3 regions of the Janthinobacterium sp. NKUCC08_JDC genome follow, and region 2 is predicted to be linked to each of the others. Evidence: predicted binding sites of a transcription regulator. Region 2 holds the regulator's gene; each other region holds the start of a gene.
The links. Region 2 encodes FNR, which switches genes on or off when oxygen is low (the NO sensors DNR and NnrR bind a similar motif). Its sites were predicted from a motif close to TTGATNNNNATCAA; they were not measured.
Positions count from the first base shown of each region.

Region 1: the regulator FNR is predicted to act here: its motif matches at 5,077-5,090, upstream of KO538_RS22955 (PAS domain-containing methyl-accepting chemotaxis protein).
Region 3: the regulator FNR is predicted to act here: its motif matches at 2,339-2,352, upstream of KO538_RS17415 (XrtA system polysaccharide chain length determinant).

Region 1 covers NZ_JAHKQW010000012.1:120,626-130,318, forward strand. Annotated here, with positions in the region: gene KO538_RS22940 (M28 family peptidase) at 1-1,364, opposite strand, end outside; gene KO538_RS22945 (alpha/beta fold hydrolase) at 1,500-2,381, shown strand; gene KO538_RS22950 (DEAD/DEAH box helicase) at 2,582-4,744, shown strand; gene KO538_RS22955 (PAS domain-containing methyl-accepting chemotaxis protein) at 5,181-6,836, shown strand; gene bamE (outer membrane protein assembly factor BamE) at 6,905-7,213, opposite strand; gene KO538_RS22965 (hypothetical protein) at 7,210-7,998, opposite strand; gene KO538_RS22970 (nucleotide pyrophosphohydrolase) at 8,059-8,418, opposite strand; gene KO538_RS22975 (N-acetyltransferase) at 8,415-8,876, opposite strand; gene KO538_RS22980 (cytochrome P450) at 8,912-9,693, opposite strand, start outside.
Region 2 covers NZ_JAHKQW010000004.1:375,242-384,934, reverse strand. Annotated here, with positions in the region: gene ccoN (cytochrome-c oxidase, cbb3-type subunit I) at 1-1,099, shown strand, start outside; gene ccoO (cytochrome-c oxidase, cbb3-type subunit II) at 1,115-1,729, shown strand; gene KO538_RS14075 (cbb3-type cytochrome c oxidase subunit 3) at 1,731-1,934, shown strand; gene ccoP (cytochrome-c oxidase, cbb3-type subunit III) at 1,927-2,847, shown strand; gene ccoG (cytochrome c oxidase accessory protein CcoG) at 2,852-4,234, shown strand; gene KO538_RS14060 (FixH family protein) at 4,289-4,813, shown strand; gene fnr (fumarate/nitrate reduction transcriptional regulator Fnr) at 4,817-5,575, opposite strand; gene KO538_RS14050 (response regulator) at 5,815-8,895, shown strand; gene KO538_RS14045 (TOBE domain-containing protein) at 8,963-9,693, opposite strand, start outside.
Region 3 covers NZ_JAHKQW010000006.1:311,169-320,861, reverse strand. Annotated here, with positions in the region: gene KO538_RS17420 (XrtA-associated tyrosine autokinase) at 1-650, opposite strand, end outside; gene KO538_RS17415 (XrtA system polysaccharide chain length determinant) at 667-2,196, opposite strand; gene KO538_RS17410 (XrtA/PEP-CTERM system exopolysaccharide export protein) at 2,451-3,074, shown strand; gene KO538_RS17405 (long-chain N-acyl amino acid synthase) at 3,275-4,021, shown strand; gene KO538_RS17400 (serine protease) at 4,026-4,802, opposite strand; gene KO538_RS17395 (hypothetical protein) at 4,799-7,195, opposite strand; gene prsT (XrtA/PEP-CTERM system TPR-repeat protein PrsT) at 7,199-9,693, opposite strand, start outside.

The sequences.
Region 1 (9,693 bases), on a different contig from region 2:
AAGGCGGGTACGCCAGCCTTGGCGAAGGCAAAATGGTCGGCCCGGTAAAACGCGCCGGACAGGTCGGGGATCGTGGGCGCCAGACGCAGGCCCATGCGCTTGGCGACCTTGGCGGCGCTCGTGTACAGGCTGCTGCGTTCGGCGCCGGCCACGCCGATGTCGTGCGTCTTGCCGACAAAATTCATGCTGTCGAGGTTCAGGTCGGCGGCTGTCTTGGCCAGCGGCCACAGGGGCGCGCGCGTGTAGGCCGTGCTGCCGAGCATGCCCGTTTCTTCGCCGGCCGGCCACAGGAAGATCTGCGTGCGGCGCGCCGGCTGTTTCACGGCCACTTGCGCCATGGCCAGCAAGGCCGCCGCGCCCGACGCATTGTCGATGGCGCCGTTGTAGATATGGTCGCTTTGCCCGGCGCGCTGGCTGCCTTCGTCATCCTTGCCCAAGTGGTCCCAGTGGGCCGAGTAAATGACGGCCTCGTCCTTCAATTTCGGATCCGTGCCCGGCACGATGCCGGCCACATTGAATTGCTCGATGCTGCGCACCTGGCTGTCGAGCGCCACCTTGACCGTGGCGTTCAGGGCCACGGGGCGGAACTCGCGCGTTTCCGCCTGCGCGCGCAAGGCGTCCAGGTCCTGTCCGCTCGCCTGGAACAGCGTGCGCGCCATGTCTTCCTGCAGCCAGCCTTCCATCGCATTGCCCGCACCGGCCAGGTTGAAGCGTTCATGGCCGAAACCGTTGGCCGGTACCGACCACGGATACGAAGCCGATGCGGTCGTGTGTATCAGCAGCACGCCGGCGGCGCCCTGGCGCAGCGCTTCCTCGTACTTGTAGACCCAGCGGCCGTAATAGGTCAGCGACTTGCCGGCGAAGCGCTGCGGTTCGGCGCTTGTGGGTTGCGGGTCGTTGACCATCATGATGACGAGCTTGCCCTTCAGGTCGACGCCCTTGAAATCGTCCCAGTTTTCTTCTGGCGCGCGGATGCCGTAGCCGGCGAACACGACGGCCGCGTCGAACACCACTGTCTGCTGGCCATTTGCCGCGCCAAAGACGATGTCCTTGCCGAAGGCGGGAGACAAGGTCTTGCCGCCCGCGCTGAACGTGACTTTGCTGGATGGCAAGGCCTTGCTGCCGACGATGGTCAGCGCCTGGCGGTACGTGCCATCCTTCAACGGCTGCAGGCCGGCTACGGCCGCCTGCGTTTCCAGGTAGCGCACGGCCAGGTCGCCGCCGCGCTGGCCCGTGCCGCGTCCTTCCAGTAAATCGTCGGCCAGGAAGGACAGATGGGCGCGCAGGGGCGCTTCGGCCACGAGCGGTTGGGCGAGGGCGGCCGTGCTGAACAGGCTGGCGGCGAGGACGAAGGGAAAGCGCATGACGACTCCAAAAGTGAATACGGGAAAGCAAAGCAGCGACAATCTTACTCTACCGCAATGCCCTGGCGTAGCGCGCGGCGTGCGCGGGCCAATTGCGGCCACAATGGCTGCTGGTCCACCGACAAGGAGCGTTCCATGACTGCCACGAACTTGCAATCGAGCAATACCCTGCGTACCGCCGACGGTACATTGATCCACTACAAGGACTGGGGCAGCGGCCCGCCCGTCGTCTTCAGCCACGGCTGGCCATTGTCGTCCGACGCGTGGGAAGACCAGATGTTTTACCTGGCCTCGCGCGGCTACCGCGTCATCGCGCACGACCGGCGCGGCCATGGCCGCTCAAGCCAGCCGTTCGACGGCAACGACATGGATACCTATGCCGACGACCTGGCCGCCCTGATCGACGCGCTGGATTTGACGGGCGCCACCCTCGTCGGCCACTCGACGGGCGGCGGCGAAGTGGCGCGCTACATCGGCCGCCATGGCACCGGGCGTCTGGCTGGCGCCGTGCTCGTGGGCGCCGTACCGCCACTGATGCTGCAAACCACGGAAAACCCGCTGGGCTTGCCCCTGTCCACATTTGACGCCATCCGCGCCGGCGTGCAGGCCGACCGCAGCCAATTTTTCCAGGATTTGAGCGAGGCCTTCTATGGCTACAACCGGCCCGATGCGAAGCCGTCGCAGGGCGTGCGCGACGGTTTCTGGCGGCAAGGCATGCAGGCGGGCATGCCGGCATCCTACCTGTGCATCAAGCAATTTTCCGAGACGGATTTTACGGCTGACCTGGCCAAATTCGACGTGCCGACCCTGGTGATCCATGGCGACGACGACCAGATCGTGCCGATTGCCGCCTCGGCGCGGCGCACTGCCGAACTCATCATAGGCAGCAAGCTGCTCGTGTATGCGGGCGCGCCGCACGGCCTGGCGACGACGCACAAGGACAGGCTGAACGAGGACTTGCTGGAATTTTTGCGCCACTCGGTCGATGCGGCAAGCAATATCGAGGCGCATCTGTAAAGTAGTCGAATCTATTGCAAAACATATAATATTGCTTGGTTTTTGCACCAATTGCGTGCGGATCGCCGATTTTTCTGCGTTTTAGACTGCAAAAAATGGCGTTCTGCCGCCCCGTTCCACCCGGTAAGGTCCAGTAAAGAGTAAACTAGCGGATACACTCTTTCGCATTGGGCGATTCGAGCGAACTTGTGAGTGATTTCATGTCTGATACACCAATTTCCTTATTTTCCGACCTTAACCTGAGCGAGCCGCTGATTCGCGCGCTCAAGGATGTCGGTTACGAAACACCGTCGCCTATCCAGGCGGCCACGATTCCATTATTGCTCGCGAACCGCGACGTGCTGGGCCAGGCGCAAACGGGCACGGGTAAAACCGCTGCCTTCGCCTTGCCGATCCTGTCGCGCATCGATCTGAAACAAAGCTCACCCCAAGCCCTGGTCCTGGCACCGACGCGCGAACTGGCCATCCAGGTCGCCGAAGCGTTCCAGGTGTACGCCGCCCACATCCCCGGCTTCCACGTGCTGCCGATCTACGGCGGCCAAAGCTACGGCCCGCAGCTGTCGGCCCTGCGCCGCGGCGTGCACGTCATCGTCGGCACCCCAGGCCGCGTCATCGATCACCTGGACAAGGGTTCGCTCGACCTGTCCAAGCTGAAAACCCTGGTGCTCGACGAAGCCGATGAGATGCTGCGCATGGGCTTTATCGACGACGTCGAACGTATCTTGAAAGAAACCCCGGAAGGCCATCAAACGGCGTTGTTCTCGGCCACCATGCCTTCCGTCATCAAGCGCATCGCCACGACCTATCTGGTGAACCCGGCCGAAGTGACGGTCGCCGCCAAGACGGGCACGGCCGACAACATCCGCCAGCGCTACTGGCTCGTGTCGGGCATGCACAAGCTCGACGCGCTGACCCGCATCCTGGAAGCGGAAGCGTTTGACGGCATGATCATCTTCGCCCGCACCAAGCTGGGCACGGAAGAGCTGGCCGGCAAGCTGCAAGCCCGTGGCTTCTCGGCTGCCGCCATCAATGGCGACATCCAGCAAGCCCAGCGCGAGCGCACGATCCAGCAGTTGAAAGACGGCAAGATCGACATCCTCGTGGCAACCGACGTGGCCGCCCGCGGCCTGGACGTCGAGCGCATCAGCCACGTCGTCAACTACGACGTGCCGCACGATCCGGAAAGCTATACCCACCGCATCGGCCGCACGGGCCGCGCCGGCCGCAGCGGCGAAGCGATTTTGTTCATCACCCCGCGCGAAAAGAACTTGTTGAAAGCCATCGAACGCTCGACCCGTCAGCCGATCGGCATGCTGGAACTGCCAACGATCCAGGCCGTCAACGACGTGCGTATCGCCAAGTTCAAGGAACAGATCAGCGAAACCCTGGCCCTGGGCGAACTGGAACAGTTCCAATCGCTGATCGAAGATTTCGAACGCGAACAAAACATTCCCGCCATCGAAATCGCCGCTGCCCTGGCGAAGATGGCGCGTGGCAATACGCCGCTGCTGCTGGACAAGAACAAGGCGCGCGAGCAAGCCACGTGGCAAGACGACCGTCCAGTGCGCCAAGACCGTTTTGACCGCCCTGAGCGCAGTGACCGTTTCGAGCGTAATGACCGCTTCGACCGCAACGAGCGCAGCGAACGCCCGGCCTTCCCGAAAAAGGAACGTATCCAGCGTCCAGCCGACGCCGGCATGCAGACCTTCCGCATTGAAGTCGGTCATCAGCATGGCGTGAAACCAGGCAATATCGTGGGCGCCATCGCCAACGAAGCGGGTATCGATTCGAAAAACATCGGCCGCATCGAAATCTATGACGACTACAGCGTCCTGGACTTGCCGGACAGCATGCCGAAAGAATTGCTCGATCAGCTGAAAACCGTGTGGGTCGCGGGCCAGCAGCTGCGCATCAGCCGCGACGGCGACGCGCCGGACCTGGCGCCGCCAGCCGCGCCGCGCAAGCCGTTCGCCGCCAAGTCCGCGCCAGCGTTCAAGGATGCGCCAGCGGACGCGGGCGACGCAGCCCCTGCGCCGCGCGCGCCGAAGAAGGAACGTCCACGTCCAGGCGTGACGGCTTACCGCATCGAAGTGGGCCGTGAACACGCCGTGACGCCAAGCAACATCGTCGGCGCCATCGCCAACGAAGCGAACCTGGAAGCCAAGCATATCGGCCGCATCGATATCTTTGACAACTACAGCGTGCTGGACCTGCCTGAAGGCATGCCGCCGGAAATCCTCGACCACTTGAAATCGGTCGTGGTCTCGGGCCAGAAGCTGCGCATCAGCCTGGACGATGGCACGACGGAGCGCAAGCCTGCGCCGCCGCGTCCGAAGTCGCCACCGCGCAAAACCTTTAAGTAAGCCATCCCCACGGGCGCTCCGGCGCCTGTGTCGCGGATTGGAGACAGTTCCCCCACTGGCGCATTCGCGCCAGTTTTTATTTTCCCTCAAGAAATGAATATTGTTACCGCGCTATGGTTGGCGGCAGGCGTCGCCACGTGCCGGCCATTGCGCCAGTTCCCTTGCGCCTTTTTGTCGGCGCATACGGCGTATTTATTGCCTGCTTCGCCGATAAATAATTTTTTATTAATTATTGTGTTTGCGCGCAATTTGAATTTTGCATTCAATAAAATCAATCAAGTTGAATCAAAGTAAATTCTAAAACATAAATGAATTAGCTTTTATTAAATTTTTTGACCAGTGTCACTGTCGCCGGGGCGATATATCATGGGTGCTTGATGTGGTATATTGTTTTTATGATTTTGTTATGCTAGTTGAAAAAAATAGAGGAGCGACGATGCGGGTCAATACGCCTATCACGCAAAATGAATACGTATTAAATGAAGGCATGACGATTGTTTCCACGACGGATTTACAAGGAAACATCAATTACGCCAATCAGTATTTCATTGAAGTCAGCGGTTTTTCAGAAATGGAACTGCTGGGTGCGCCACAGAATATTCTGCGTCATCCCGATATGCCGGCCGAAGCGTTTGCTGACCTGTGGGATACCATCAAGACGGGCATGCCATGGACCGGCATGGTCAAGAACCGCTGCAAGAATGGCGATTTCTACTGGGTCTTCGCCAATATCACGCCCGTCATCGAAAACGGCCGCCCGATCGGTTATATGTCCGTGCGCACCAAGCCCACGCGCGAGCAGATCAACGAAGCGGCAGCCCTGTATAAAAGTTTTAAAGACGGCAATAGCGCCAAGCTGGCGATCCGCAATGGCCGCGTCGTGCGCCAGGGCTGGGCTGCCAAGCTGGCCGAGTGGCGCAAGCTGACCCTGTCGCAAGACCTGGCCCTGCATTGCATCGTCTTTGGCGTGGTGCTGGCCATTCTCGGCTGCGCCGTGTGGAATATCGATGGCGACACGAGCACGGCCACGCGCAGCTGGCTCAGCGGCGCTGCCGCCGCGGCCGTGGCGCTGATGCTGTATTTCTGGGCCCATTTGCACAATTCCCTCGTCGCGCCGCTGGGCGAGGCCATCACGGTGGCGCGCAAGATGGCTGGCGGCGACTTGACGGGCGTCATCGACAAAGTGCGCGACGACGACATGGGCCAATTGATGGCGGCCTTGCGCCAGACGAATATCAACTTGCACAGCATCATCGGCGACGTGCGCGCCAACTTCGAGGATATCCGCGTCACCACGGCCGAGATCGCCACGGGCAATATGGACCTGTCCAGCCGCACGGAATCGCAGGCGTCCAGCCTCGAACAGACGGCGGCCAGCATGGAAGAGCTGACTTCCACGGTGCAGAACAGCGCCGACCACGTGGACACGGCCAATAAGCTGGCGGCGCAGGCGTCTACCGTCGCGGCCAAGGGCGGCACCATCGTCAGCGAAGTGGTGACCACGATGGACGAGATCAGCACCTCGTCGCGCAAGATTCTCGACATCATTGGTCTCATCGACGGCATCGCCTTCCAGACGAACATCCTCGCCTTGAACGCGGCAGTGGAAGCGGCCCGCGCGGGCGAGCATGGCCGCGGCTTCGCCGTCGTGGCCGGCGAAGTGCGCAGCCTGGCGCAGCGCTCGGCAACAGCGGCGAAAGAAGTGAAGAACCTGATCGACCATTCGATCGCCACCGTGAATGCGGGCAGCGTGCTGACCAGCAATGCGGGCGCCACCATGACGGAAGTGATCGCCTCGGTTGCCAGGGTGACGGAAGTGATGGACGAGATTTCCTCGACCACGCGCGAGCAGAACCAGGGCATCGGGCAAGTCAACCAGGCCGTCATCCACATGGATGGCATCACGCAGCAGAATGCGGCGCTGGTGGAGCAGGCGGCTGCTGCCGCCACCAGCCTGGCGCAACGCACCGACAGCGTGGCCCAGTCGATCGGCATCTTCAAATTGAAGGCCTCGCCCAAGCGCAAGACAGCTGGTATGGGACGCAGCGTGGGCGCGGGCGTGGCGTCGCGCGCTTTGCTGAAAGCACGCTAATTACCCCAACGGCGAAAGGCCGGGGTCGTACCCTCAGGGTACGACCCCAGTTTGCTTTTTGGGTACTTTTACTGCTTCACCCGATACACCTCTCCGCTGCGCACCTTCTTCACCACCCCATCCCCGCCAAACAAAATCACATATTCTCCCTGCGCGCCCGAGGCGGCCGGGTAGGTGTACATCCATACTTCATTGCCGCTGTCGAAACGGATGGACGTGCTGTCTCCCAGCGCGGCGCGCACCTGTTCGCGCGTGCTGCTGCCCGGTTGCACCGTCTGTTCCAAGGTGGCATATGGCACGTTCTTACTTGCCTGCAAGGCGCGCGTGCCGGAGCAGGCGGCCAGCAGCGCCAGCATGGCGATCAGCAGCCATTTCATGGCACCACCTCGTCCATGTAAGTAAATTCCAGCAGGGTGTCGTCGGGCCAGCTGGCATCCCATAAGGGCGCGTAATACGTGCGGTCAAGCAAGACCTGGCAATCGCAATAGGGCAGCGAGGCGGGCGTCTGCTCGCCGCCCGCGTACAGCATCCTGAACGGCAACGCCAGGCGGCGCTCGCCATGCACGAGGGTGACGCCGAACAGGGGCCGCTCCGTGAAGAACAAATAATTGCCATCCGGCTCGGAACACACCTTGTCCGTGCTGTAGAGCATGCTGGACAGCCAGGCGATGATTTGCGGGTCGTTCGAGATCAGGCCCGAATCCATGCCGGCGCGGCATTCCAGGCGCAGGTCGCCCAGGCGCCGCGTGCCGGGCGGCAAGCCGGGCGTGATCACTTGCGCGCGCCAGCTCATGGTGGTGGCCTTGCGGTTGGCGATCAGCACGGCGTCTTCGCGCGCCGCTTGCGCATTGCGCACGGGAGCAAAGCTGTTGTCCTCGGCCAAGGGTAAGGGGATGCTGACGGTGTCGCCAGCGATGCGCAGCTGCACGCCCGTCATGTCCACGCCAGGCTGGCGCGGCAGTAGACGAAAGCGCAAGCTCGCTTGCGGCGCCAGCGCGCGGTCGCGCTCGAAGCGGTCCACGCCCTGCAGCATCTTGCGGTACGATTTATCGACGGGGTCGCGCGTGGCGTCCACTTTGACCTGCGGCACGGGTGCGGTTTGCGCCAGGGCAACCGGGCCAGGGAGCAGGCAGGCAAGCAGCAGGGAAATAGGAATGCGCATGGCTGGATGCTACGCTTTTTTGCGCATCAGCCACGCACGGGTGGGTGACTCAGTATTCGTTCAGTATTCGCTATATTTGCGGGCGTCGCCACGCACCTGCTGCGCCGGGTATTTCTGCGCATTGAGTTCCATCTTTTCCAGTACGGCCGCGTGCAGGTCGACGCCGCTCTTGTCGGCCAGGCGCACCAGGTACATCAGCACGTCGGCCAGTTCATGGCGGATGCCCGTGCGTTTGGCCTCGTCCAGCTCGGCGTCCGCGCCCGTGGGCAGCCACTGGTAGTGCTCGGCCAGTTCCGCCACTTCGACGGACAGGGCCATGGCCAGGTTTTTCGGCGTGTGGAACTGGTCCCAGTCGCGCTCGTCGGCAAAGGTGCGCAGGCGCGCGCGGATGTCAAACAGGCTGTCGGCAGGCGCACTCATGCCGCCACCTGCAGCGGTTTTTCCATGAAAACACTGAATGGATCGTCAGGATAGTCGCCGTACGGCCCGCGCCGCTGGTAGCCGTGGCGCGCGTACAGGGCGATGGCTTCGGGCTGGTGGATGCCCGTCTCCAAGGTCAGCAAGCGGCAGCCGCACGCCAGCGCCTGCTCTTCCAGCAGGGCCAGCAGGCGCTTGGCCAGGCCCAGGCCGCGGCTGTCCGGGTGCACGTACATGCGCTTGACCTCGCCGAAATCGGGCGTGACGACGATGGCGCCGCAAGCGCGCGCCGCGCCTGCCGCATCGCGGGCGACGGCAAACAGCAGGGTATCAGGCGGCACGGACGCCAGGTCCAGCGAGTAGACGCACTCAGCCGGATACAGGGTCTGTTGGTAGGCGTCAAGCTCGGCGATCAGGGTTTGCACGTCGGCTTGCTGCGGCGATTCCAGGCGGATGGTCATGGGAAGGTCGAATGTATGGGACTTCCCCCATGGTATCACTGCGGCCGCGCCAGGCGCATCGTCAGGCCGATGGGCGACATCACGAAACCCATCAGTTCCTGCGCTTCGCCGCCATCGGGCGTGTCGACGCCGGCGATGTCGAAGCTGCCCAGCAGCATTGCCATGGCGATCTTGATTTCCAGCAAGGCCAGGTAGCGGCCCGGGCACGTGCGCAAGCCCGCGCCGAAAGGCATGGCGGCGCGCTTGTTGTTCGCCTCGCCGCCTTCCAGCCAGCGTTCGGGCTGGAAAGCCTGTGCATCGGGAAAGTGCGCATCGGACACGCTGTCGTGGCGCATCACGCACCACAGCATGCTGCCGGCGGGCACGGCCACGTCGCCCACCACCGTGTCGCGCAGCGCTTCGAGCGGAATGTAGGGCGCCACGGGTTTCAAGCGCATGGCCTCGCTGGCGCAGGCGCCCAGGTAGTCGAGGCTATCCATTTGCGCCACGGTGAACTGCGTCACGTCGGGTGCCAGGCGCCGCACTTCCTCGCGCGCCTTGGCCAGGCTGTGCGGATGGCGTTGCAACAGGTAGATGATCCAGGAAATCGTGTTGGCCGTCGTGTCTTCGCCGGCCAGCAGCATGGTCAGCACATTGCCGGCCACGGCGCGGTCGCTCACGCCGCTGCCGGGTTCGTCGGCGGCGGCGATCATGGCTTCGAGCAGGTTGGGCGGGCGCACGCGCCGCGCGGGGTCTTGTTCCATGCGTTCGCGCGCCTGCCGCACCAGTTGCGCCACGGCCACGTCCAGCGCCGCCACGTCGCGGTCCAGGCGCCGGT
Region 2 (9,693 bases):
CCTGCCCATGGGCATGACACGCGGCAAGGAATACGCGGAACTGGAATGGCCTATCGCCATCCTCATCGCCATCGTCTGGATCGCCTACGCCATCGTGTTCTTCGGCACGCTGATCAAGCGCAAGGTCAAGCACATCTACGTGGCCAACTGGTTCTTCGGCGCCTACATCCTGGCCGTGACGATTTTGCACGTGGTCAATGGCGCCGTCATGCCAGCCTCGTTCACGAAATCGTATTCCGCCTATGCGGGCGTGCAGGACGCCATGATCCAGTGGTGGTACGGCCATAACGCGGTGGGTTTCATCCTGACCGCCGGCTACCTGGGCATGGTCTACTACTTCATCCCGAAACAGGCCGAGCGCCCCGTGTACTCGTACCGTCTGTCGATCGTCCACTTCTGGGCACTGATCTTCACCTACATGTGGGCGGGCCCGCATCACCTGCACTACACGGCATTGCCTGACTGGACGCAATCGATCGGCATGGTCTTCTCGCTGGTCCTGCTGGCGCCAAGCTGGGGCGGCATGATCAACGGCATCATGACCCTGTCGGGCGCCTGGCACAAGCTGCGCACCGACCCGATCCTGAAATTCATGATCGTCTCGCTGTCGTTCTACGGCATCGCCACCTTCGAAGGTCCGATGATGTCGATCAAGACCATCAACTCGCTGTCGCACTACACCGACTGGACCGTTGCCCACGTGCATGCGGGCGCTCTGGGCTGGGTGGGCTTCATCACCATGGGTTCGATCTACTACCTGCTGCCGCGCCTGGCTGGCCGCACGCAGATGCACAGCACGCGCCTGGTCGACGTGCACTTCTGGGTGGCCACCATCGGCATCGTGCTGTACATCGCCGCCATGTGGATCGCCGGCGTGATGCAGGGCCTGATGTGGCGCGCGGTCAATCCGGACGGCACCCTGACCTACACCTTTGTCGAGAGCGTGAAAGCGACGTATCCGTACTACGTGGTGCGCGTGGCCGGCGGCCTGCTGTACCTGTCGGGTATGTGCATCATGGGCTACAACACCTGGATGACTCTGCGCGGCAGCAAACTCCCCGTCGCCCGCATTCCGGAACTGAACGCGGCGCACGCCTGATAGGAGCGAAAGCAAATGAAATTTTCACATGCATGGATTGAGAAAAACCCCTGGCTGCTGATCGCCCTGGTCACGGTGGTGATCAGCATCGGCGGCGCCGTCGAGATCGTCCCCCTGTTCTTCCAGAAGAGCACGACGGAACCGGTCGCCGGCCTGAAGCCGTATTCGCCGCTGCGCCTGGCGGGCCGCGACATTTACGTGCGCGAAGGCTGCTACAACTGCCACTCGCAGATGGTGCGTCCGCTGCGCGCGGAAACGGAACGCTATGGCCACTATTCGGTCGCCGGCGAGTTCGTCTATGACCGTCCGTTCCAGTGGGGTTCCAAGCGCACGGGGCCCGACCTGGCCCGCGTGGGCGCCCGCTACAGCGATGAATGGCACCGCACGCACTTGAACAACCCGCGCGACGTGGTGCCCGAGTCGAACATGCCGTCCTACCCCTGGCTGGCGAAGACCAAGCTGGTGCCTGACGAGATCGTGCCGAAGATGCGCGCCCTGAAACGCCTGGGCCAGCCGTACAGCGAGGAAGAAATCGCCGCCGGCCCCGCGCAGCTGCAGGACAAGACGGAAGAAGACGCCCTGGTCGCCTATCTGCAAGGCCTCGGTACATTAATCAAAACAAGGAATTAGCATGGCAATCGAAAACCTGTTTGACAGCGCCAGCAGCGTCATGACGGTGGTTTCCTTTACGACGTTCGTGGGCATCCTGTGGTGGACGTTCAGCCGCAGCAACAGCGACTTCGACGCGGCGGCACGCCTGCCGTTCGCCGACGACGCGCTCGACTATCCGGCCGAGGCCGAGATGAACCTGGCGAAGGAGCATAACCATGGCTGACTTTACCAATGGCTTCTGGAATATCTACATCATCGTGCTGTCCCTGCTGGGCATCATCGGCTGCGGCGTGCTGCTGTACTCGCAGTCGAAAGTGAAAGTGGTCGCCGGCGCCCCCGCCGACGGCACCACGGGCCACGTCTGGGACGAGGACTTGAAGGAACTCAATACGCCGATGCCGCGCTGGTGGATGTGGCTGTTCTACATCACCATCGTCTTCGCGCTGGCCTACCTGTTCCTGTATCCGGGCCTGGGCAACTATGCCGGCAGCCTGGGCTGGAAATCGACGGGCCAGTACGAGGAAGAGCTGAAGAAGGCGGAAGCCGACTACGGTCCCCTGTTCAACAAGTACCTGAGCCAGGACTTGAAGACGGTAGCCGCCGACCCGCAGGCACAAGCCATCGGCCAGCGCCTGTTCCTGACCTACTGCGCGCAATGCCACGGTTCGGATGCGCGCGGCAACAAGGGCTTCCCCAACCTGACGGACAAGGACTGGCTGTATGGCGGTGAACCCGACATCATCAAGACCACCATCCTGCACGGCCGCAATGGGCAGATGCCTCCGATGGGCGCCGCCCTCGGCTCCGAAAAAGATGTCGAGAACGTGGCCCATTATGTGCTGAGCCTGTCCGGTTCGACCTCGGATCCCGTCAAGTCCGTGCTGGGCAAGGCCAAGTTTGGCGCCTGCATGGCCTGTCATGGCGCCGATGCGAAGGGTAACCAGATGCTCGGTGCGCCGAATCTGACGGACAAGGTCTGGCTGTACGGCGGCAGCGCCGATACCATCATGGAAACCGTACGCAAGGGACGCAGCAACACCATGCCGGCCTTCAGCGATTTCCTCGGCGAATCCAAGGTACACGTGCTGTCGGCGTATGTCTGGAGCCTGTCGAATCCTCAGACGCCCGTGAAATGATGTAATGGAACCTCAAGTCATCAAGATGTATGCGGCCCGCGAGCAGATCTACCCTCGCGAGGCCAAAGGACGCTACGCTACCTGGCGATGGGTATGCGTATGGCTTACCCAGCTCGCGTTCTACGGCTTGCCGTGGTTGACCTGGAATGGCAGGCAAGCCCTGCTGTTCGACTTGACCACGCGCAAGTTCTACATTTTCGGCGTCGTGCTGTGGCCCCAGGATTTCATCTATCTGGCGGCCCTGCTGATCATCTGTGCGTATTTGTTGTTCCTCGTCACGGCCATTGCCGGGCGGGTGTGGTGCGGGTTCTCTTGCCCGCAAACGGTATACACGGAAATCTTCCTGTGGGTCGAACGCCGCATCGAGGGCACGCGCAGCGCGCGCATGGCCCTCGACAAGCAAGGCCCGTCCGTGCGCAAGGCATTCAAGAAGACGGCCAAGCACCTGGTGTGGGGCGCCATCGCCCTGTGGACGGGCTTTACCTTTGTCGGCTACTTCACGCCGATCAAGGAACTGGCGCGCGAGGTGACCACCCTGAATTTCGGTCCCTGGGAATGGTTCTGGGTCTTGTTCTACAGCCTGGCAACCTACGGCAACGCGGGCTGGCTGCGCGAGCAGGTGTGCAAATACATGTGTCCCTATGCGCGCTTCCAGAGCGCCATGTTCGACCAGGACACCCTGATCATTACCTACGATGCCAAGCGCGGCGAACCACGCGGCGCCATGAGCAAGAAGGCCGGCAACAACGACAAGCTGGGCGATTGCATCGACTGCACCCTGTGCGTGCAGGTGTGTCCGACCGGCATCGATATCCGCAACGGCCTGCAGTATGAATGCATCGGCTGCGCCGCCTGCGTCGATGCCTGCAACAGCGTGATGGACAAGGTCGAGCGGCCGCGTGGCCTGATACGCTACAGCACCGACCATGCGATGGAAAACAACTTCAATTCGAAGCAGATACGCCAGCGCGCCATGCGCCCCCGCGTCTTGATCTACACTTCCATCCTGGCCCTGATCATCATCGCCGTATGTACCTCGCTGGCCCTGCGCACGCCCCTGAAAATGGACGTGATCCGCGACCGCGGTTCGATGGGACGCGAAGTGGAAGACGGCATGATCGAAAACGTCTACCGCCTGCAGATCATGAACACGTCCGAGCAAAGCCAGCATTTCAAGATCAGCGCTTCCGGCTTGCCGGGCCTGACCTTGCTGACGCGCGAAGAAGTGACCTTGCAGCCGACGGAAACGCTGGGCTGGCCGATCCGCCTGCGCGTGCCGCACGGCGTGGGCGAGAAGGGGTCGAACAAGATTGCGATCGAATTGCAATCGCTGGACAACCCGTCGCTGCATGTGCGTGAAAGCGCGGTCTTCATCGTGCCGCGTTAATGCAGGAAGGCCGGTCCCCGCATGGGGGCTGGCCGTTTACACAGGAGAAATACCATGTCCGACAGTCTGAAACTGCAGCCTCCCGTTGCACCGTGGTACAAGCATCGCTGGCCATGGCTGCTGATGATCGGCCCCGGCCTGTCCGTGGTCGTCGGCAGCTTCATGGGCTATATCGCGTTTACGCAGCCCGACGCGCTGGTGGTGGGCGATTATTACAAGCAGGGCAAGGCGATCAACCAGGATTTGAAGCGCGACACGATCGCCAGCGACCTGGCGATGGAGACGAGCCTGGCGTACGACGTGGCGCAAGCGCGCCTGAGCGGTTCCGTGCACAGCTTCGGCAAGGCCTACCAGGGACCGCTGCAGCTGCACCTGGCGCATGCGACCCTGCCGGAAAAAGATATCAAGCTGCTGGTGCAGCCCGATGCGGCCGGCAATTTCTCGGTCGCGCTGCCGATGCTCGAGCGCAGCCGCTGGCAGGTGCTGGTGGAAAACGACAAGCGCGAGTGGCGCCTGTCCGGCATCTGGACCTGGCCCGTGCAGCGCAGCATCGCGCTGCATGCGGACGAAGAGTTATAAGCCTTACTTGCAGACGTCCGTGCCTGCCGTAATGGCTTTCAGCTTGGCTGGTTGCAGGATCTCGATCTCGCGGTTCGACACGCGCAGCCAGCCTTCCTTCTTGAATTTGGACAGCAGGCGGCTGACGCTCTCGATGGTCAGGCCCAGGTAGTTGCCGATTTCCTCGCGCGACATGCGCAGCTGGAATTTGCTGCTCGAATAGCCGCGCGCCTCATAGCGCGACGCCAGGTTGACGATGAAGGCGGCAAAACGCTGCGTCGCCTGCATATTGCCCAGCAACAGCATCACGCTTTGCTCGCGCGTGATTTCCTGGCTCATCATGCGGTGGAAATGCCGCAGCAGGGTCGGCATATTGCCCAGCAATTGTTCCAGGCTGGAAAACGGGATTTCACACACTTCGCTGTCTTCCAGCGCCACCGCATTACAGTGGTGGCGGTCGGCGCTGATGGCGTCCATGCCCAGCAGTTCGCCGGCCATCTGGAAACCCGTCACCTGCTCCTCGCCGCCCGGATTGATCTGGTACGTCTTGAAGTGCCCCAGCCGGATCGCGTACAGGTTCTGGAACGAGTCGCCGATGCGGAACAGCGAGGCGCCGCGCACGATCTTGCGGCGGCGGCCGATGATCTGGTCCAGCCTGTCCATGTCGCCCATATCGAGGCCCATCGGCAGGCACAATTGATGCATGCTGCAGGTCGAGCATCGCGCACGCAACGCTTCCACGGTCACTGTGGGCAAGGTTGGAGTGAGGAGCGCTTCAGTCATGTCGGTACCTTTTAGAAAATGCAACAACAAGTTTACTGCATACAGGGTTGCCGTGTGCCAATTTCACCGCAATTTCGGCGAATAAACGACGTTCCGACTTTAATTATATGGCAACATCGTCAAAAGCCCATGCGGGGAGGGCCATTTGCGCGGCGCCGCTTGCCAACTTGATGTATTGATAGGAAAATTCCTAACAGCATTATCTGCCGCCTGTGCCGCCCGGTACTGAAAAGGAAATCATGAAGCCTCTCGGCATCAAAGCAAAAGTCGCGCTGGCCACCAGTCTGACCTCGATCGCCATGATCGCGCTGGTCACCATGATACAGGTGCAGCACATGCGCGACGACTTCACCCGAGTACTGCTGAGCCAGCAGTCATCCCTGATCAGCCGCACCGCTGCCGAGCTCGACGACAAGCTGGGCATGCTGCTGCAGATCGTCACCCTGACGGCCAGGCAGCAGCCGCCGGAATTGATGGCCCAGCCGGCCCAATTGCGCGAATACTATTCGCGCCGCTCGATGCTGGTGCTGTTCGACGACGTGCTGGTGCTTAATGCGCAGGGCGCCGTCGTGGCCGACATGCCGGAAGTGGCGGGGCGCACGGGCATCAACGTTGCCGAGCGCGAGTATTTCCAGACCGTGCTGCGCACGCGCCAGCCCATGATCACCGAGCCGATGCTCGGCAAGTCGAGCGGCATGCCCATCGTGCAGATGGTCGCGCCCGTGCTGGCCGCCGATGGCCAGGTGGCCGGCGTGGTGATCGGCGTGCTGCGCCTGTACAAGGACAACCTGCTGGGACGCCTGCGCTCGGAAAAGATCGGCAAGAGCGGCTATTACTTCATCCTCACGCGCGGCGCCGTGCCGCGCTACGTGCTGCATCCCGATACCAGCCGCTTGCTGCAGCCGCGCCAGCCGAGCGCCAACCTGACGACCACCCAGCTGCTGAAGGAAGATGGCGAAGGCAGCATGGTCAGCACCAACAGCCGCGGCATCACGGCCGTCAACAGCTTCAAGCGTTTGAAATCGGTGAACTGGCTGCTGGCTACCTCGCTGCCCGTCGCGGACGCCTTCGAACCGTTCGATGGCGTCCTGTACCGGCTGGTGCTGTGGAGCATCCTCGCTTCGCTGCTGGCCGCATTTGTTCTGGGCTGGGTCACCGTGCGCCTGCTGTCGCCGCTGGTGCGCCTGCGCAACACCCTGCTGGCCCTGCGCACCAGCGGCAGCCGTTTCACCCCCGTGCCGGTGCAGCAGCGCGACGAGATCGGCGAACTGACGGAGGCGTTCAACGGCCTGATGAGCGAGCGCGACCGTCTGCAGCAGGAACTCGAATCGCGCGCGGCCGAACTGGAGCAGGAACGCGACCGGGCCGAGGCCGCCAACCGCGCGAAGAGCGATTTCGTGGCCAACATGAGCCATGAAATCCGCACGCCCCTCAATGCCGTGCTGGGCATGGTGTATTTGCTGGGAAATACCAAGCTCGATACGGAACAGCGCAAGTATCTGACCATGGTGCGCGTGGCGGGCCAGTCGCTGCTGGGTATCCTCAACGACGTGCTCGATTATTCGAAGATCGAGGCGAGGCGCATGGAACTGTCGCCCGTCGAATTCGACCTCGACGAAGTCATGAATACCCTGGCCACGACGATGACGATGAATGCGGGCGAAAAGGAGCTGGAACTGGCCATCGCCGTCGAGCCCGACGTGCCGCGGCGCCTCGTGGGCGACGCCCAGCGCCTGCAGCAAATCCTCGTCAACCTGGCCGGCAACGCCATCAAGTTCACGGAGAACGGCGAAGTGGTGGTGGCCGTCAGCCTGGCCGAGAGCAGGAGCGAGAGCGGCCGCGCCTGGCTGCGCTTCGAAGTGCGCGACACGGGCATCGGCATGACGGAACTGCAGCAACAGCAGCTGTTTGCCGCGTTTTCGCAGGGCGACCAGAGCATCACGCGCCGCTTCGGCGGCACGGGCCTGGGCCTGGCCATCAGCAAGCAGCTGATCCACATGATGGGCGGCGACATCGCCGTCGCCAGCAGCGAAGGCAAGGGCAGCCGCTTCTGGTTCAGCGTGCCGTTCGAGATGCTGGCGCAGCCAGCCGAAACGCGACGCACGCCGGCACTGGGCCAGCTGCGCCTGCTGGTGGCCGACGATAACCGCACCACGCGCGAACTGATCGTCAAGCTGATCGAGGCGTGGGGCTGGCTGGCCGACGAAGTCGATTCCGGCTTTGCCGCCATCGAACTGTACCGCGAACGCCTGGCGCAGCAGCAACCGTACGACGTGGTGCTGGCCGACTGGCACATGCCCGTCATGGACGGCCTGGCCACGGCCAAGGCCATCCGCCAGGCGGCCAGCGGCCAGCGCCAGCCCATCGTGGTGATGGTCAACGCCTTCGCCCGCAACCACCTCGAGGAAATTTCCAGCGCGGCCGAGGCCGACGTCGTGCTGATGAAACCGATCACGGGATCGAGCCTGTTCGATGCCCTGCACCAGGCACTGATCACCAAGAACGACGGCGGCGAGCAGCGCATCCTGCACCAGCCACTGGGCACGGAACTGGCCGGCGTGCATTTCCTGCTGGTGGAAGACAATCATTTGAACCAGGCCGTGGCGCGCGGCATCCTCGAACACATGGGCGCCACCCTCGACGTGGTGGGCGACGGCTTGCAAGCCGTGGAACGGCTGCGCACGGAAGCGCTGCGCTACGACATCGTGCTGATGGACATGCAGATGCCCGTCATGGACGGTTTCAGCGCCACCCACATCATCCGCACGGAGCTGCGCCTGAGCCTGCCCGTGATCGCCATGACGGCCGGCGTGCTGGCGTCCGAGCGCGAGCGCTGCATGACGGCCGGCATCAGCGACTTCATCGCCAAGCCCGTGGTGGTGGAAGAGATGATGGAAGTCATCCTGCGCCACCTGCCCAAGCGCCCGCCAGTGCAGACGGCCGAGCCCGTACGCGTCGCCGATGAAGAGGTGTTTTCCATGGCGCCGCTGATGCGCGTGATGGGACGTGACGCGAAGGGGCGCGGTGTACTGCGGCGCATGGTCGAAGACGCGCTGAACAAGGGCATGACGCCCGTACGCGACGCGGAAACAGCATTGCAGGCAGGCCGCCACAGCGACGTGGCGCGTATCCTGCACAGCGTGCGCGGCTCCGTCGGCACCCTGGGCACGAAACGCCTGATCCGCGCCGCGTTCGCCACCGAGGAAGCCATCGACGCGGGTCGCCTGGATGAAGTCCCAAGCCTGCTGGCGCACACGGCGCAGGAGCTGGAACTGGCGCTGGCGGCGGCGGCGGATTGGTTGTCGCGGTTGAAAGATTAGGCCTGCAACGTAAAGCTGGGGTCAGACCCGCCGGGTCTGACCCCGGAACTTTGCTCAGCGCCGCCGTTTACGCCGGTACACCGAGGATCACACTAGATGCTTTAAACATCGCCGTCACGCTGCTGCCGATGGCGATGCCCAGGTCCGTGCTGCTCTGATTGGTAATGATGGCGGCGATCGTGCCGCCGCGCGGCAAGTCCAGCACCACTTCCGTGTTGACGGCGCCCGTCTGCACGCGCGTGACCGTGCCGGCCAGCTGGTTGCGCGCGGAAAAACGCGCGCCTTCGCTGTCGGCCACGAGGATGATGGACGAAGCCTTGATCAGCGCAAACGCTTCGGCGCCAGGCACCAGGCCCAGGCTTGCGCTGCTGCCCTGCGTGACGATGGCCACGATGTGCTGGCCGCCGGGCAATTCCAGGGTGACTTCGTCGTTGACGGCACCCTGTTTCAGTTCGGCCACCTTGCCCAGGAATTGATTACGTGCCGTCGTTTTCATGGCCATTCTCCGTATGAGTAAAAGATCGTCGGCGATGCCTTCGGCCTGGCTGCCCAGCTGGCGCAGGTAGCGCGCATGCTCGCGTTCGATGATGCGGAAATTGTCGACCAGCTGGCGCCCCCGCTGCGTGAGCCGCGTGCCGCCGCCGCCCTTGCCGCCCGTCAGGCGCTCGACCAGCGGCTCGCCGGCCAGGTTGTTCATCGCGTCGATGGCGTCCCAGGCCGCCTTGTAGCTCATCTTTACCAACTTGGCCGCCTGCGTGATGGAACCGCATTCGGCGATGGCGCCCAGCAATTCCACCC
Region 3 (9,693 bases), on a different contig from region 2:
TCGCTGGTGATCAGCAGGGGCGGCGAATCGAAGACGACGATGCGGTCGCCATAGCGGCTGGCGATCTCGGCCAGCAAGCGGCTCATGGCGCGGCTGGCCAGCAATTCCGTCGCGTGCTTGTTGCTGCGCCCGGCGGGCAGGAGGCTCAGATTGGCCACGTTGGTTTTCAGGATCACGTCGGCCATGGCCAGTTGCGGGTCCAGCAGCACGTCCATCAGCCCCGGCTCCGGCGGCAGGCCCAGCACTTTCAGCACGGACGGGCGCGCCACGTCGGCATCGACCAGCAGTACCGTGATATCGAGTTCCATGGCGATGCTCATGGCCAGGTTGACGGCGCAGTAGGTCTTGCCTTCGCCCGGCATGGCGCTGGTGACGACGATCAGGTTGCCGTGGCGGATGGCGTCGCTGCCGCTGGCGCGCGCCTGGCGCAGCAGCGGGCGCTTGATGATGCGGAAATCCTCGGCCACGGCGCTGCGCCCGCCATCGTGCGTGAGCATGCCTTGCTCGGCCAGCCGGGCCAGGTTCAGGGGCCGGTAACGGGGCGACCGGCTTGCGTCCGCGCCATCCGTACCGTTCACCGTATAAGGCACGCTGGCCTCGGCCACGCCGAGGATCGTGGGTTCGTGCTTGCCGCTGTCCTTGCTGCTCATCGTCGCTCCCTTGGATCTAGAATTTCAGCAGCGCGGCCGTCATGACCCCGCCGTACAGGACGAACAGGCTGCCCAGGCAGGCGCCGAAGCCATAGCGGGCGCGGCGGCGGCGTACCTGCTGCAGCGGCGTCCAGTTCATCGATACCGTGCCCAGCACGTTCAAGCCTGTGGCATCGCGCAGTTCGGAGGGGCTGAGGAAGGTGGGGCGCACCTGGCTGATGAGCAATGCCGTGGCGACGCCGGCCACCAGGGCCGCGCCCAGCGCCGCGCTGAACAGCAGCGGGCGGTTCGGGCCGACGGGCGCATATTGCACCGTGGGCGGGTCGATGATCTTGAAGGCCATCATGTCGGTGGTGGAACTGAGTTCGCCCGACAGCTTGGCCGCTTCGCGCCGGCCGATCAGCTTTTCATAGTTCTCCTTGTTGATGATGTAGTCGCGGTTGAGCTGCGCCAGCTGCGATTCCACCTCGGGCACGGCATTGCTTTGCGCCAGCAGGCGCTCGTTGCGCGCGCTGTATTCCTGCACGCGGGCGCGGATGGCGGCCACCTTGGCGTCCGCATCCGTCAGCGCCACCTTCAGCTGCTGCAGCATGGGGCTGTAGTTCTTGCCCGGGTCGCCGGACGCCGCTTTCAGCTTGTTTTCCTCGATCTTGCGTTCTTCCAGCTGGGCCACCAGGCGCTTCGAGGCGATGATGTCGGGATGCAGTTCGGTAAATTGCATGCGCAGGCTGTCGAGGTTCTTGTTGATCGAGGCGATGCGCTCGTCGAGCTCGGGATTCGTGATGGCCGACGCGCTTGGCTCCAGGTCGAGCACGGGCTCGTCGCCCTCGATCTGGCTCTGGATGGCCTTGCGTGCCTGTTCCGCCTCGACCAGTTCCAGTTTGGCATTGTTCAGGCTATCGGACGACATCAGCAGCTGGCTGCCATAGTCGATGCCCTGGCGCGGCAGCAGCAGGTTGTTGCGGATCTTGAATTCCTTCACCAGGTTTTCCGCCGCGCTCAGCTTGTCCTCGTAATTCTTGATCTGCTCGTCGATGAACTGCACCGCCTTCTGGGAATCGCCTTTCTTTCCCTGGAAACTGCCTTCGACAAAGATGGTCAGCAGGCTTTGCACGACGTCGCGCACGAGCTTGGGGTCGCGCCCGCTGTAGCTGATGGTGTAGATGTCATACGCGTTGGTGCCAGTGATCTTGATGCGGCTCATCAAGTTGTCCAGCTGGGCTTCGTGCTCGCGCACGGTCTTCGAGTCCAGGTCGAGGTCGACCATGCGCATGACGCGCTCCACATTCGGGCGGCTGAGCAGGGTGCGGCTCATGATGGCCACCTGCTGTTCCGTGTTCGGCACGCTGGTCATGCCGGCCATCAGCGGCTTGAGGATGGTTTGCGTATCGACAAACACGCGCGCCGACGTCTGGTAATCGTCGGGCAGGGTGATCACCTTGATGAAGCCACCGATGGCCACCAGCCACGCCACCAGCACCGCATGCCAACGGTACTTCCAGATGCCTTTCAAGCCGGAAAGCAGTTGCTGTATCAATTCTTCCATGTCGCTTCCTTCAGGTAACGGTGCTGCCCGGTAGATGGGTTGGCGGCGCGGACAACGACGGCGTCTTGCAAGAAATACTTGCTTGTTGAGTAAGCAAAGTATAGGGCGGCTGTGGAGCAAGATTTCCCAAGATGATTGCTTCTTGATACGCCTCAAGGTTCACTTGCCGGGTTTTAATAATCATAGGAAGTTCGCGGCCCAGGCTGGTTCTGCGGGGCCGGCCATGGACGCGCATCGACTCGAAGAGGCTCCGCATGAATCCATTTCGCCGTGCATTTGTCTGCAACACGCTGGTCCTGGCGGGCGCCGCCAGCCTGCTGGGCGCCTGCCGCACGCGCCATCCGCTGGCGCCGTCCGACGACAGCGCCCCCATGCACGATTACCTGATCGGCCCGGGCGACTCCGTCAACATCATCGTCTGGCGCAATCCGGAAGTGTCGCTGACGGTGGCCGTGCGGCCGGACGGCAAGATCACCACGCCGCTGGTCGAGGATTTGCCCGCCAGCGGCAAGACATCGACCCAGCTGGCGCGCGACATCGAGCAAGCCTTGAGCAAGTTCATCCAGCAGCCCGTGGTGACGGTCATCGTCACCAACTTCTCGGGGCCGTATGGCGAGCAGATCCGCGTCATCGGCGAGGCGGCCAAGCCGCAGGCGCTGCCGTACCGGCTGGGCATGTCGCTGATGGACGTGCTCATCGCGGTGGGCGGCATCACCGATTTCGCGGCCGGCAACAAGGCCAGCATCATCCGCGTGCGCGAAGGCAACCAGCAGCAGCTGCGGGTGCGGCTCGACGATTTGCTGAAGGAAGGCGATATTTCCGCCAACGTCATGATGCGGCCGGGCGATGTGTTATTGATACCGGAAAGCTTTTTTTAACAGCAAGCTCGTCAATATCAAAACAGCAATTATATTTGCCATTTTGTACTTATAGACAAATTTCATCGTGTTATTTTGCTATCCAAAGGCAAATTTCTTCTGTTTTTTTAGCTATTGCTGGGAACTTCTCCAGTTTTTCTCTTGTCACAAGGCATTGGCTTCAGTCCGTCTCGACGGCTGCCGATGAACGTGAGGACAAGATGAGCTTTGAAGATGAACCCATAATTTCCTTCGACACGCCAGGCAACTTCAGTGATCTGGTGGTGGGCGAGGGGCAGATCGACCCGGCCATGGAGCATGAGCTCGACCTGCAGCGCTTTCATATCCGCATGGCCAATTCGCGTGGCCGGCGCGAAGCGGCCAGTTTGCTGATCCGCAAGATGTACGGCTGGCGCGGCTATGCCGTCGATCCTTGCACGGCGCATGCGCTGAATAAAATCACGCTGTTTGCGGAAACGGCCGGCACCACCGTCGGCACCATGACCTTGTGCCTCGATAACGACGAGACGGGCTTGCCCGCCGATGAAAACTTCCGCGACAAGCTCGACGTCCTGCGCGCGCAGGGCCGGCGCCTGTGCGAACCGTCGCGCCTGGCCATCGACAAGGGCGTGAGCAAGCGCGTGTTTGCGGCGCTGATTCATATTTCTTATATCTATGCTCACAATATTCACGGCTTTACGGATTACGTGATCGAAGTCAACCCGCGCCATGTGGTGTTTTACAAGCGCATGCTGGGTTTCCAGGACTTCGGCGGCGAGCGCGAGTGCACGCGCGTGGGGGCGCCGGCCGTGCTGCTACGGCTGGACCTCGATTACATGGGGGCCCAGATCCGTAAATTCGGTGGCCTGATGGAACAGCATGGGGGTGAACGGTCGTTTTACCCCTTTTTTTTTCCGACATGGGATGAGCCCGGTATTACCGGCCGGCTGAGGCAGGGGCGCAACTGACGATTCATTTATTCTTCAGCAAGATCGCCTGCATGTGGCTGCCCGGAATCGCGTACGTGATGCCGCTGGGCGCGCTGATGGCGGCCTCTTTGAGGCCCTTGACGTACACCATGTTGACGATGCCGTAGACGAGACCGGTCTCGGGATCGAACAAGGGACTGCCGCTGCTGCCCGGATACGCCGTCGCGTCCAGCTGGAACACGGTGTACGGCGCCTTTTGCAGCTGCGCCAGGCGCCGGACGTCGAGGCGCTGGGCGTTTTCGCTGGGCATGACCACCGGTGTCAGCGATGACACGGTGGCGCGGTGCGTCACGTGGCGCAGCCCGAGCAAGGTACCCAGCGGAAATCCCGTAAAGGCCATGGCCTGGCCTTCGCGCACCGTGGCCGCGTCGCCCAGCGCCAGGGCGGGCAGGGGCGCGCCCGACAGGCGCAACAAGGCCAGGTCGTGTTCCGTGTCCAGCGCCTGGACCTTGGCGGGTCGAAATTGCGTTACGTCGCCCTGGCCCGTGAGTATGCCGATGACCTCGTTCGGATTGGTGTCGAGCAGTTTCTGGATCACATGGGCGCAAGTGAGCACGCTCAGGCCGTCACCGGTCACGAAACCCGTGCCGATGAAATTCATCGGCGGCGTGCGCGTTTTTTGCAGGTTGCCCACGCCGACGATCGATGGTTTGATGCGCGCGATGGTTTGCGCCAGCGGCGCATCGGCGCGGCACGGCGCGCTGGCCAAGGCCAGGCAAAACACGAGGGCGGACAAGCATGTAAACGGCAGGGCTTTCATGGCGGCGCACTTTCAACGTGAGGAGGTGGCACGGGCTGCAGCAGCGCGCACAGCAGCATCAGGTAGCACAGCAGGGCGATGCGCGGCACGTCGAGCAGGCTGTCGAACAGGCCGACGACGAGAAAACCCAGCAGGGCGGCGGCGCAGGCCAGCGCGCCTGCATCGCCGCGCGCGGCCTGGCGCAGCAGGCGTTGGCCGGCCAGAACCAGCAGGGCCAGCATGGACAGGGCGCCGCACCAGCCCGTTTCTATCAGTAAATGCAAGGCCATGCTCTTGATATGCCATGGCAAGTGGTGGTGGTCGCTGCTGAAAAACCAGTAATTGTTGGTTTGCGTAAAGCCCCCGTTGGCGATCAGTTCCTCGCCGCCCGGCGCGCGCAAGCTCAGATTGTCGACTTCGAGCACCGACGAGGTGGCCGTGCCGCTGGCCGCCAGTTCCAGCTGCACGGGCGGACGCAGCAGCCAGGCACCGGCGCCCAGCCAGGCGCTATCGAACGGCACTTCATAGTGCTGCCATCCCTCCAGCGGGTTGCCAGGCGGCGGCGGGCGCAGGCGCAGCGGAACGTTCACGCAGCCTTGTGCGTACAGCAATTGCCGCTGGCACAGGCGCACCAGCAGCACGGGCATGGGTCCCGTGCGTCGCACGTCGAGCGCCAAAGTGTAGCGCGTGGCGGGCTGCACGGGCAGGCGCTGCAGCAGCCGCAGCAGCTCGCCATAGCCGGCGCTGTAGCCGGGACTGGCCAGGCGCACATACCGGTTTCCCTCTTCGTCCGCATACGCGATGCTGGCTGGCACCTCGCGCTGGGGATTGTGCCAGTAATACGTGGCGGGAAAGCTGCCGCTACCCATGCCGAACAGGCGGTCGCCCCAGTCGGACGGCTGCATGGCCAGCGCCTGCCGCCAATGGCGCAAGCGGCCTTGCATGTCGAAGGCCGTGGTGGCGAAACGTTCTGTGGCGTAATAGCTGGCCGACACGGGTATGGCCAGCAGCAGCAGGATGCCGGCCGCGCCCGCGATGCTGAGGCTGGCCCGGTCCAGCCGCCACAGCGGCGGACGCAGGCGTCCGTTGCACAGCATCAGCATGGCCAGCAGCACGACCAGGCCAGCCGGCAGCAGGGCCTGCGGTCCCGCCCAATGCCAGCCTATCCAGGCAAGATTGCACGCCAGCATGGTCCACGCCATCATCGCCAGTCCCAGCCTGGCGGATCCCTTGCCAGCCTTGCCTCCGGCACTACCGGGCCACAGCGCGCCCACCAGCAGCATGGCGGCCAGCAAGCCTTGCAGGCACAGCGCGCACAGCACGCTGGCAGGCGCCAGGCGCCACGGCAAGGGCCGCGCGGCCAGCACGAAGCTGGCCGCGAGCACGACGACGGCGGCCAGCAAGCCCCGGTAGCCGGCCAGGCTGAACATGTACACGAGCAGGACGGTGCCCAGGCCGGCCAGCAGCAGCCTCAGCAACACGCCGCGCCTGGGCGACTGTGAAGGGACGCGCCGCGCCGCGCCGGGCGCCGTCCGCAGGGTTTGCCAGAATCCCAGCAGCATGGCCGCGGCCAGGGCCGCGTACAAGCCCCGTGAAAAAGTCATGAATGCCGCGTGCAGGGCCAGGGCCAGCAGCAGCATGGCCAGCACCGCCTGCCAGCGGCTGCTGGCGCGCGCCAGCCACAGCGCGGCAAACGGCAGGCTCAGGGCCAGGTAGCCGTCCAGCGCGGCGCCACCCGTATGCATGGCGGAAAACGGCGCCGTGATGCGGTAGTCGCTCGACAGGTTCGACAGGCCGGGAAACACGGTCCGTTCCCATAGCGCGAACAGCGACACCATGGCCAGTCCGGCCAGCATGCCCGGCAGCGCGTAGCGGCGCAAGGTGGCAGGGTCCGCGTCGCGCAGCAGCAGCGGCAACAGCAGCATGCTCCAGGCCCATGCCTTGCCCAGCCGCAAACTGTTGTAGGGACTCAGGTAGTTATCCCAGGCATTCAGGTCGAGCGGCGCCAGCGGCAGGACGCCGCGCAGCAGCGCCGCCAGCCAGGCCAGGCTGCACAGCAGCAAACAGGCGCGGGCGGCCGGAGAAAGCCGCGCCGCTGCCGGGTGGCCCGGTCCGCCCAGGCGCCAATAGCCGCAGGCCACGGTCAGCAACAGTAGCACGTCGATTTCTTCGAGGAAGAACCAGCCCGTCCACGGCGCCAGGTCCAGCACGGGCAGCAGGGCGGGCACGCAGAACAGCCAGCAGGCGGGACGCCAGCACAGCAGCAGGAAATATGCGGGCAGCAGGGCGGCAAACAGCAGGCCGGGCCAGCCGTGGCCCAGCGGATAGTGGCGCAAGGCCAGCATGCAGGCCGCGCCCGCCAGCAGGGCCAGCGGCCGCGCTGCCAGGCCGGGCATGGCAGCGTGCACAGCCATGGCTTACAGCTGGGTCAGCAAGGCCTGCGCCTCGGCCCGCTGTGGAAAGTCCTTGTTGGCGGCAAGCAGTTGTTCCAGCTGCTTGCGCGCGCCGCCCTTGTCGCCCGATTTCGCCAGGGCAGCGCCCAGGTGGTACTGCACTTCGGGCGACTTCGGCGCCAGTTCCGCCGCCTTGCGCAGCAGGGCTGTGGCGCGCTTGACGTCGCCTTGCTGCAGCACGATCCAGCCCAGGGTGTCGAGCACGGCGGGATTGCCGGGCGACAGCTTGAGCGCCTGCTCGGCCGTGGCCTGCGCGCGCGGATCTTTTTCCTGCTGATACGCCCACGCCAGGTCGTTCAGCGCCACCACGTTATCCGTGTCCTTGGCGACGACATACTGGAAGTGCTCGATGGCGGCGCGGTATTGCTTGGCCGCCAGCCGGGTGCCCGCCAGGTAGGTGCGCGTCGGCAAGTCTTCCGGATGCTCCTTCAGCCAGGTGACCATGCGCGCATCGGCTTCGCGCTCTTGCCCGGAAGCCTGCAAGGCGCGGTACAGCTGCACCTGCAACGGGCCGATGGGGCTGATGCCGAAGGCGTGCTGGTACAGCTTGACGGCTTGCTGCGGCAGCTTTTGCTCCATCAGCACGTCGCCCTCGAGCTTGTAGCCAGCCGCCAGCTTCGGCTGCTGTTCCTGCACTTGCCGCGCCACGGCCAGCGCCTCGCGCTGGCGGTTCAGGTTCAGCAGCAGTGCCACTTCGACGACGCGCGCTTCGAGCAGGGTCGGGTCAATCACTTGCGCCCGCTTGACGGCTTGCAGCGCATTCTGGTGGTCGCCCAGCGCCAGATGCAGGCTGGCGATGCGCATCTGCAAGGGCGCGGACGTGGTCTGTATGCTGGCCAGCTTGTTGTAGCTGTCGAGCGCTGCCGGCGCCAGGCCGGCGCTGTATTCCACCTGGGCGCGCAAGGCCAGCGCATCGGCGTCGCCCGGATGGCCCGTTTGCAAGGTGCGCGCCAGTTCCAGCGCCTTGTCGGGCGCGCCCGTCTTCAGGTAGAAGTTACTGAGCAGCAGGGCTGGCGCGACGGCATCGGGATTGTCGCGGTGGCCCCGCTCGAGCCAGCGCCGCGCCTCTTCCGTCTTGCCCTGCGACGCGGCCAGCTTGGCCAGCGCCGCGCACAGGTCGGCATTTTTCGGCGCTTTCGCCAGCGCCTTCTCGAAGCGCTGTTTTGCCTGCTCCGGCTTTTTCTCGGCCAGGTCGATCTGCGCCAGGTTGTTCAAGGCGGGCAGGTAGACGGGGTCCATGCTCAGCGCTTGCTCGAAACTGGCGCGCGCGGCCGGTAAATCGCGCAAGGCCAGGTAGACGCCGCCTTTCAGGTTCAGCAGCAAAGGATTCGTGCCTTTCTGCTGCTCTTCCATCATCTTGACGCTGGCCAGCGCCTTGTCGTTCTGCTTGTTGCGCAGCAAGGTCATCACCAGCATGGTGCCCGCTTGCGGCGTGCTCTTGTCGAGCATGCTGGCGCGTTCCAGTTCATTGATGGCGCGGCTGTTCTCTCCCATGCCCAGGCGGCTGATGCCCAGGGCCGCATGCAGCTTGGCCGTGTCCGGCGCCAAAGTACTGGCCTGTTCGAAATACGCGGTCGCCTTGTCGTAGCGGCGCGCGCGCAAGTGGGCTTCGCCGGCCAGCGACAGCAATTCCACGTCTTCCGGGAAGGCGGCCAGCATCGGTTGCAGCAAATCGATGGCGGCGTCGGTCTTGCCACGCATTAATTCGATCGACGCCATCATCTTGACGGCATACAGATGCCTGGGATACACGGCCAGGAAGCGCCGCAAATAGTTTTCCGCCTGCGGTGGCGAGCCGAGCGCCAGCTGCACGGCCCCGGCCAGCAGGATGGACGGCATGTGGTCGGGCGCCGCCTTGAGCACCAGCTGCAAGGCTTGCAGGGCCGCCTTGTGCTTGCCCTGGCGAAAATCGAGCAGCGCCTGGGCTTGCAGCAAACCGAGGCTGTTGGGCGCTGTCTTGCGCGCCGTGGCCAGCTGGGCCGACGCTTCCGCGTAGCGGTTTTCCACGATATCGAGGTTGGCCAGGTCGATGTGCGCCTGGGTATTGTCCGGTTTGATCTTGAGGATCTGCATGTAGGCGAGCCGCGCCGCCGCGTTCTTGCCTTGCAGGCGCAGCAGGTCGCCCTGCAGGCGCAAGGCGTCGAGGTTGGCGGGCGCGTTTTTCAAGGCTTGCGCCAGCAGCAGCTCGGCCGCCGGCACCTGGTGGTCGAGCGCCGACAGGCGCGCCAGGCCCAGCAATGCCTCGACCTGGTCGGGATGGGCTTCGAGCAGGCGCGAGTACAGGGCGTGCGCCTCGTCCTGGCGGCCCAGGGCCAGCAAGGCATCGCCGCGCAGGGCCAGCACGCTGGCGGGCTGCGCCGCATCGTCGGCGATCTCGGCCAGTACCTTGTCGAACTGGCCCAGCATCAGCCAGGCCTTGCCCAGCAGAGGCATCACTTGCTGCTGCGCCAGGCCCAGCG